Regions from separate parts of the Pediococcus parvulus genome, predicted to be linked through region 1. Evidence: predicted binding sites of a transcription regulator. Region 1 holds the regulator's gene; each other region holds the start of a gene.
What was found. Region 1 encodes HrcA, which represses chaperone genes, less so after heat shock. Its sites were predicted from a motif close to TTAGCACTCNNNNNNNNNGAGTGCTAA; they were not measured.
Positions count from the first base shown of each region.

Region 2: AB3217_RS08935 (Hsp20/alpha crystallin family protein) is a predicted target of HrcA. The motif match lies at 1,958-1,984, and genes of this name have one in related genera.
Region 3: groES (co-chaperone GroES) is a predicted target of HrcA. The motif match lies at 1,975-2,001, and genes of this name have one in related genera.

Region 1 is NZ_OZ061292.1:1,096,861-1,100,149, forward strand. It holds gene truB (tRNA pseudouridine(55) synthase TruB) at 1-363, shown strand, start outside; gene ribF (riboflavin biosynthesis protein RibF) at 412-1,371, shown strand; gene hrcA (heat-inducible transcriptional repressor HrcA) at 1,619-2,659, shown strand; gene grpE (nucleotide exchange factor GrpE) at 2,674-3,279, shown strand.
Region 2 is NZ_OZ061292.1:1,768,420-1,771,708, forward strand. It holds gene AB3217_RS08925 (DUF5067 domain-containing protein) at 1-130, shown strand, start outside; gene AB3217_RS08930 (aldo/keto reductase family oxidoreductase) at 318-1,262, opposite strand; gene AB3217_RS08935 (Hsp20/alpha crystallin family protein) at 1,439-1,867, opposite strand; gene AB3217_RS08940 (hypothetical protein) at 2,130-2,513, opposite strand; gene AB3217_RS08945 (HAD-IC family P-type ATPase) at 2,589-3,289, opposite strand, start outside.
Region 3 is NZ_OZ061292.1:663,984-667,272, reverse strand. It holds gene groL (chaperonin GroEL) at 1-1,626, opposite strand, end outside; gene groES (co-chaperone GroES) at 1,658-1,942, opposite strand; gene AB3217_RS03165 (lysostaphin resistance A-like protein) at 2,173-2,781, shown strand; gene AB3217_RS03160 (redox-sensing transcriptional repressor Rex) at 2,786-3,289, opposite strand, start outside.

The sequences.
Region 1 (3,289 bases):
CTGGGTGAGATTTTAGGTGTGCCGGCAGTTATGTCAAAATTAACTAGGCTAAGTAGTGGCGGGTTTAAATTAGATGAAACGGTGACTTTTGCTCAGTTGGAGTCGGCTGTTGAAACTAATACGATCGATACTTTGATTCGGCCCCTTGATCATGCGTTAAAAAATTATCCGCATTTTGAACTGAATGCCGATCTTTGGCGGAGAGTTCAAAACGGTGCTATTTTACAGAGAAGTAATTTTGATCAGCCGAAAAATGCAGCCCCTGTATTGGCATTGACTTTTCACGATCGGGTCCAAGCACTATACCAATATGATGAAAAACGGGTAGCTTATCGGCCGATGACCATGTTATTAACCAACTAACTAAGAGAGTTTTGAGAACGTGATATTTAGAATTATTGGGAGGATTTTATGAGAATTATTTATTTACATCATCCATATGAGACTCAAGAAATTCCTCATGGAGATGTTGTTTTGGCAATGGGATTTTTTGGTGGCGTTCATCTTGGCCATCAGGCAGTTATCAAGTGTGCTCGCAAGGAAGCCGATCAAAGAAAATTACCGCTTGCAGCAATGACTTTTGACCACCACCCGTCTGTTGTTTTTCCGAAACCAGGTCTAAATGGTTTACATTATTTGACCTCAGTTAAACGAAAAGCTGAGTTAATGACTAGTTTGGGTGTTGATTTTTTATATGTGGTCAGTTTCACATCCACTTTTGCGCATTTAACTCCTCAAGAATTTGTGGATCAATATATGGTTAATCTGCATGCAAAAGCAATCGTTGCAGGTTTTGACTATACTTACGGGCCACGTGAAATTGCGGATATGACTCATTTACCAAGTTATGCCAAAGATCGTTTTGATATCGTGACAGTAAACGAATTTTTATTAGACGGTCAAAAAGTTAGTTCAACCAAAATTCGTGATGATTTAAAGAAAAGTGATGTGGATCATGCCAACAAGTTCTTAGGATATGTTTACCAAACTAATGGATTAGTAGTTCATGGTGAAGCTCGGGGACGAACACTTGGATTTCCTACGGCAAATGTATTGTCAGATCCATGGGTACGAATTCCGGGGATTGGAATTTATGCTGTTCGAATCAAAATTGGCACAAAATGGTGGCCAGCGATGGCTTCTGTTGGCCGTAATGTCACGTTTGGAGAAAATCGTCCGATCACGTTAGAAATCAATATTTTTGATTTTGATCAGGAAATATATGGTGAAGTAGTTTCCGTAGAATGGTATCACTATGTGCGTGGTGAAATAAAGTTTGCGAATGCTGACAAATTAATTGAACAATTAAAGGCCGATGAAAAAAACATCCGGCAATATTTTGCGAATTTAAATAATGGAAAATCAAATTAATGTAGATGCATTTTTCAGTTAATACCTTGCCATTGAAATCTGATTTAAATCAGAACGTAAAGTATCAAAAAATGCTGTAGCACCTTGGACGAAATCTCTTAATACAAGCAAAAAGCTAGGCTTTTAAAAAAAGAATAGTACAAATATCAAAAAATGTTTGACTAATGTTGACATTTGAAAGAACATTTGTTATCTTTAATAGTGTCTTAGCACTCCAATGTGCTAAGTGCTAAAAGAGGTGATGGTTTTGCTGACAGATAGGGAGTTATTGATTTTACAAGCAATCGTTCAGATCTATACGAGTGATGGTCAGCCAGTAGGTTCAAAAGCTTTAGTTAGCCAATTACCGATGCATGTGAGTTCGGCAACAATTCGTAATGAGATGGCGACGCTGGAAGAAATTGGGTTGCTTAAGAAAACTCACTCTTCGTCCGGTCGAATTCCTTCGATCCAAGGCTATCGCTATTATGTTGACCATTTGTTGAAACCTGATAAAGTTCAATCGAGTGATTTGCGACAGATACGTTCTTCGTTTAATCATCAGTTTCAAGAAATTGATGATATCGTTGCCGAATCGGCGGATATGCTTTCTAAGTTAACTAGCTACACTGCCTTTACAGTAAAGCCTGAATTGAAAGATGCAAAGCTTGAAGGGTTCAGATTGGTTCCATTAGGAAATCATCGTGTTATGGCTATTTTGGTAACTGACAATGGTGACGTTCAGAATAGAACTTTTAAGGTGCCTTCAAACGTTGATCCTGAAGCTTTAGAAGCAGTTATTCGGATCATTAATGATGAATTAGTTGGTTTAACGTTGTCAGAAGTTTTCAAAAGATTAGCAACGGATATTCCGAATCAAATCGGAAAGTACATTGAAACGCCAGAGGGTTTCTTGGATGTTTTCGAAGATGTTTTGAAAAAATCAGCAACTGAACGATTCTTTGTTGGTGGGCAGCTAAATTTACTGGATTTTTCCAAGCAGCATGATTTGGGTGCAATTCGATCTTTATATCGTTTGATGAACCATTCGACGGATCTTGCCAGCGTTTTGGGTTCGCCAGATCAAAATATTAAGGTTCAAATCGGTAATGAAATTACTAATAATCTGTTAAAAAATTATAGTTTGATTACAGCAACTTACGATGTTGATCAACATGGTAAAGGTGTTATTGCAGTTTTGGGACCAACGAGTATGCCATATTCCAAAATGATTGGGTTGGTTGGTGCGTTCCGAACAGAGCTAGCAAGAAGATTGATAGATTATTACCACGATATTGATGATAGTTGAGAGGTGTGAACGTAGTGGCAGAAGACAAGAAGACTGAAAAGATCGATGAAACGGTCGAAAAACAAACAAAAGAAACAAAAAAAACTAAAGTTAAACCTGATAAAAAAGTAAAGGGCGAAAAAAAGTCCAAGAAACAATCAAAAACGGCTACCCAGATTGAAGAGTTAAAAAAACAAATTACCGAATTGAATGGTAAAGTTGATGCTATAACTGATCAATACATTCGTGCTAAGGCTGAAACGGCCAATATTCAAAAACGAAATGAAAAAGAGCAGGCAAACTTGGTTAAGTATGACGGTCAACACTTAGCCAAAGACATTTTACCAGTGATTGATAATCTTGAGCGTGCTTTGGCGATTGAGGTGTCTGACGAAAATGGAAAGCAACTGAAAAAGGGTATTCAGATGGTTTTTGATCACATGAATAAGGCCTTAAAAGACAATCATGTAACTGAGATTGAAGCAGTTGGTCAACCATTTGATCCACACATTCATCAAGCCGTTCAAACGGTGGCTGTTGAAGAAGGCGGCAAAGCTGATCAAGTAGTGAGTGTCCTGCAAAAGGGATACATGCTAAAAGATCGTGTTTTACGGCCTGCAATGGTTGTTGTGTCACAATAAATTAAAAAGA
Region 2 (3,289 bases), 670 kb from region 1:
AGTCAAGTCAGGTAAAACACTTAATGCAGAAGGCTCATGGGAACTCGCAAAAAACGGTGCCCCTGTAAAGATTAAATTTTATGATTCACATCATCAATTAGTTGCAACACGGCAATACGCTACAGAATAGTTTAGATTCTAAAATATCCGTTTAAATCATTTTTGGTTTAGACGGATATTTTTTTATTTCCGCTGAGCTCTAGGACGGCTCAGAGTAGCAAGTGCCCATAAATAAAAGCATGCCTACTGCGGGAATTCTCCCACTTACGGCACGCTCTTATTTATGGGGACTTATCGCTACTCTTCGCCCACTATTTTTATGGCATATCATTTCCAGCCGCGTAATAAATGTCATACCATTCTTGCCCGGTCATTTCCACATCACTACCAGCCAACGATTCCTTAATATGCTGTGGATTCATTGATCCCACCAACACTTGGAACTTCGCCGGATGACGGAGAATCCATGCCGTTGCAATCGCATTCTTTGTCACCCCATACTGGTCTGCCAATTCCTGCATTTTTTTATTCAACTCTGGAAACTTCGGATTATCAATAAACGGTCCGTTAAAGTTTCCCCATTGATACGGTGACCACGCTTGAATCACAATATCATGAATCCGTGAATACTCTAAAAATTGTCCATCATGATCCACACCACAATCATCCTGCATATTTGTATGCATTCCGAAATCAATCATATTACTATGCATAATTCCGAATTGAAGTTGGTTAAACATCAATTTCTGTGAAACTGAACGTTGTAACAATTCAAATTGCATTGGGTTAAAGTTTGAAACACCAAAATGACGAACCTTCCCCGCCGTTTGTAATTCATCAAACGCTTCCGCAATCTTGTCCGGTTCCATCAATGGATCTGGACGATGAAGTAAAACTGAATCCAAATAATCTAAATTCAAGCTTTGTAATTCATGATTAACAGCATCAATAATATGTTGTTTTGAAAAATCATAACGATTTCCATAAGGCTTACCAGAACCATCATCGTTACCATTACGAATTCCGACCTTAGATTGAATCCATAAATTATCACGACTTACAGATGACTTGTCTAAAGCATCCCTAAAAACGAGATCTGATTTGCCACCACCATAAATATCAGCAGTATCAATAAAGTTCACACCGTTATCAACAGCTGTTTCAATTACTTTTGTTGCAGCATCCGTATCCAACGCATCCATACGCATAATTCCTAACGCAACGTTAGAAACTTTTTTGCCACCAATTGTAATTTGTTTCAAAAGTATCACTCCTAAAATTAAATTTATACTATCCAGCTACCAGCTTACCACCTTTCAAACTAAAACTAAATCAATTTGGCATCGGTTACAATATCTATATGTTTCTTCAACTTGAGATTAAAAAAGAGACCATCACAACAACTGTGATGGTCTCTTTCATCAAATTTAATTAAACTTTAGTTGATTGGAATTTGTTTGCCACTTTGAAGCTTTTCTTCACTCTTTGGCAATGTAACCTTCAAAACACCACCGTCATAGGAAGCACTAATCTTATCACGATCAATATTTGGAAGATAGAATTGACGAGACACATTGCTGTAACTACGTTCTTGACGAATTAAATTACCTTTTTCGTCCTTTTGTTCCTTATCAACATTATGTTTGCCCGTAACCGTCAATGTATCATTATCATAATTCAAATCAATATTTTCTTTCTTGAAACCGGGCAGTTCTGCTGAAACTTGATAATCCTTTTCATTTTCACGGATGTCCGTCTTCATTGAGCTACCTTCAGTCATTGATTTGAAGAAATTCTTCCCAAAATTATCGAAAAAATCAAGTGGTGCAAAATCATCAAAATCTCTGTTTCTCAACTCGTTAGCCATAATTCAAGACTCCTTTTTTATATAAATTTTCGTACCTAATTTCCTCGGTACAACTATATAGTAAGACCATCTAAAATCGAATGCAAGAATTTAGCACTACACATTTAAGAGTGCTAAAACAATTAGCTAGAATCCCGTGGTTGAGCCATTTTGATTTCAGCATTTTCAATCTAAGCCTAGAATAATTAGCGTCAAATCTTTGCTATCATCAAAAAAACAACTATCTCCATTAATTGGAAAATAGCTGTTTGAACTTTTAGTTTTAGTAAGTAACCATTTTATGCGTTTCGTTAGGTTTGTCTTGAACTTTCAAATCTAGCGCCTCACCTAAAATGTGTAATGCCTTCTCACGAGTCTTGACTTGATCCATATCAAAGATAATTGATTCAATCGCACCACCAATGAAGTCAAATCGTTCACAGAAAATGTAAGGATCTTCATTATCACGATGATGAAATTCGTCTTCAATTTTTTCGTAGAATCCTTGGCTCCATAAACGGTCATGCATATCAGGAAAATCATTTTTGGTAACGAAGCCCTTCTCTGCAATCATGTCAGCTGCTTGTTTGACGTCTTCTTTATCGAAGTCAATCTTTGCAATCTGTTCTTCATCTGTTTCTACTTTAATTCCATCATCTTTTGCCATTTCTGAGATCTCCTTATTTATATTTTTACGACCTCATCCTAGCACTACTTTTTTGAATCGTTAAGAAAAAGCGCTTTATTTTTGATTCCACGTCGCAATCATGCGTTTTTGCCGCCGAATTCCCCACAGCTTATCTAGCTCGGTTACAATCAAGACAACAATTCCGGCAAACACTGGAATCAACCATAAGTGCCAGTCTAAATTAGCAGTACTAAAAATCACCTGCATAAATGGCAAGTATGTGATTCCGGCCTGCAGAATCAGGAGAACCGCAATAATGGCAAACGCCATCGGATTTCGGAAAATATCTTTTGACAACGCAGGTTTGGGTGTTCGAATATTAAACAGATAAAAAATCTTACCGACAACAATCACATTTAACGTCACTGTACTTGCAACCACAGTACTAATATCTTGCAATGTCAACCACTTGAAAGCACTGATTCCCAAACCAGCAATTAAAAAGGAAACATAGACAATCTGCCACACATCTTTTCGATTTAAGAAGGCTTGGTTACTCTTTCGTGGCATGCGTTTCATAAGTCCCTCTTCGGCCGGTTCAAACAAAAAGGCAAACTGGATCGTAATGGCGGATACCATGTTAATCCACAGTAACTGGGTTGGCACTAACGGCATTTCCTGCTGTAAAAGAATCGAAATCAAAACGATCAAACCTTCTGCAAAACTGGTTGGCAACAAGAACCGGATTGTCTTCTTGATGTTGTCATAAACATGCCGTCCCTCTTTAATTGCGGTTGTTAGTGTCGCAAAATTAT
Region 3 (3,289 bases), 430 kb from region 1:
CATGCCGCCCATGCCACCTGGTTGTGGTTGTGCACCGGCTGCTGCATCATCTTTGGGTTCTGGTTTGTCAGCGACAACGGCTTCAGTTGTTAACAACAAAGCTGAAACACTGGCTGCATTTTGTAAAGCAGAACGAGTAACCTTAGTTGGGTCAACGATTCCGGCTTTAACCATGTCATCCCAGTTACCAGTAGCTGCATTATAACCAATACCTGGCTTCTGCTTCTTCAAGTTTTCAACAACGACAGAGCCTTCTGCACCAGCATTCTCAGCGATTTGACGAACTGGTTCTTCCAAAGCACGTTTAACAATGTTGATACCTGTTAACTCGTCACCATCAGCTTTAAGGCCATCAAGAGATGAAATAGCATTAACTAATGCTGTACCACCACCAGGAACAAAACCTTCTTCAACAGCTGCTCGAGTAGCATTCAAAGCATCTTCAATTCGATAGTTCTTTTCTTTAAGTTCAGTTTCAGTAGCTGCACCGACACGGACAACAGCCACACCGCCTGCTAATTTAGCTAAGCGTTCTTGTAACTTCTCCTTATCAAAATCAGATGTAGTTTCTGAAATTTGTTGTTTGATTGTCGCAACTCGTTCTGCAATCTGATCCTTGTCACCAGCACCTTCAACGATTGTTGTGTCGTCTTTTGTGACAGTAACCTTGTTTGCTTGGCCTAATTGATCAATGGTTGCATCTTTTAAGTTCAAACCTAGATCATCAGTGATTACAGTACCACCAGTCAAGGTTGCGATATCTTCAAGTTGAGCCTTACGACGATCGCCAAAACCTGGTGCCTTAACAGCAACAACATTAAAGGTTCCACGCATCTTATTCAATACCAATGTTGGTAAAGCTTCACCTGTAATATCATCAGCAATGATTAAAAGTGAACGACTTTGTTCAACAACAGATTGTAACAATGGTAAGATATCTTGAATATTGCTAATCTTCTTATCCGTAATTAAAATGTAAGGATTGTCTAAATCAGCTTCCATTTTATCGTTGTCAGTTACCATGTATTGAGACATGTATCCACGATCGAATTGCATTCCCTCAACCACATCAAGGGTTGTATCAACCCCACGTGATTCTTCAACAGTGATGACACCATCGTTTCCAACCTTTTCCATAGCGTCAGCAATTAACTTACCAACTTCTTCGTTAGCAGCTGAAATTGAAGCAACCTGGGCAATATCGTCCTTAGTTTTAACATCATGTGACATCTTGTGAAGGCCTTCAACGGCAGCCTTTGTTGCACGTTCAATTCCGCGACGGATACCAACTGGGTTGGCACCAGCAGTCACGTTCTTCATACCTTCATTCACAATTGCCTGGGTCAAAACAGTAGCTGTTGTGGTACCATCACCAGCAATATCGTTAGTTTTTGAAGCAACCTCCGATACTAACTTAGCACCCATGTTTTCAAAATGATCTTCAAGGTCAATCGCCTTAGCAATCGTCACACCATCATTTGTAATTGTTGGTGAACCATACGATTGCTCCAAAACAACGTTGCGTCCTTTTGGTCCAATTGTTGATTTAACAGTGTCAGCTAATTTGTCGACACCCTTTAACATCTTTGTCCGTGCATCTTCAGAAAATTTTATTTCTTTTGCCATAAATATTTCACCTCAAGAATTCTAATTTTAGTTAGTCAATAATTGCCACAATATCTTTTTCATGAAGTACCAAGTACTTTTTATCTTCATATGAGACTTCAGTACCGGCATATTTATCAAATATAACTGTGTCACCGGTTTTAACAGAAGGTGCAACCTTTTCACCGTTATCTAATACGCGTCCATCACCCACAGCAACAACCTTGCCGCTTTGTGACTTTTCCTTAGCATTGCTTGCAAGGACGATGCCACCAACAGTTTGTTCTTCTTCTTCCTGTGCTTCTAATATCACGCGATCTCCTAATGGTTTTAACAAAATGAATCCCTCCAGTTATTTATTTTATAAATTTAGCACTCTTAACTGCTAAGTGCTAACAACAATATTTACTATATCATTCTCAAACTAGAATGCAAGCATTTTACTGACCTTTTTTGACGAAAGAATTCAAAAGCCTTTAAACATGCTATACTATAGTAATATTTGTGAGGTGTCGTCAGTTGAAACTTGAAAAGAAATCTATCTATATCTTAATTACGTATTTAATTGTGTATCTTTTGCCAAGCTTCCTAAATAGCTTTTTTAAATTCACACACAGCATGATCTTTAGCGTCCAAATTATCGATTATTTAGCTGGTGCACTAATTTTAGGCTTTTTGGCATTTCATAATATGCCCCAAAACCTTCCCGAAAAAAAATCGAGTCATACCTGGCAGATTATTCTGTGGGGCATTCTCGGTTTTATTATTGTCATATTTTTACAGAGCCTTATCCTCAAAGTAACCGTTCAAACTGGTGGAAGTGCAGCTTCTCAAAATACGAGTGCCATTTTAAAAATCATCAAAAATTATCCCTTATTTGTCTTGCCCATTATTATTGGCGCTCCCATTATGGAAGAAATTGTTTTTCGAAAAACTCTTTTTGGAAATCTCTCAAATCTCTTTGGCTTTTTAGGCCCTAAAGTCTCACAGATACTAACTGCCTTGATTTCTAGTGGCTTATTTGCAATCGCTCATTCGGACGGTCATATTGTGCTCTATGCCACTATTGGACTATGGTTTTGTTGGCTGTACCATCATACCGGCAAAATTCAAACCTCGATGATTGCTCACATTCTAATGAACTCTTTAGTTGTCCTCCCTTTTCTAGGGCTTTGATCATTTAACCATGATTAATGGCATAAATTAAAGTTTGTAATTCATTGGTAAGATCAATATTTTGAATACGAACGCCTTCTGGCACAGAAATCCGCACAGTGGTGAAATTCATGATTCCTTTAATGCCACCCTGGACTAACTCGTCCACTACTTTTTGGGCAATTGTGGCTGGAACCGTAATAATGGCGATTTCAATCCGTTGATCCTTCAGCTGTTCTTGTAATTGTCTCATGTCATAAACAGGCACATTACTTTGCACGGAGCCAATCAATTTAGGATTAACGTCAAACGCCGCACTGATCCTGACATTGCTATTTTTATGAAAATTAAAATTTAACAAGGCATGGCCTAAATTACCAACCCCAATGAGGGCAACGTTTGTAAGCGTGTCTTGATCCAATATCTTTTTAAAGAAATCAATTAATTTGTGAACGTCATACCCATATCCGCGCTTCCCTAATGGCCCGAAATAGGAGAAATCGCGGCGAATTGTGGCCGCATCGACTTG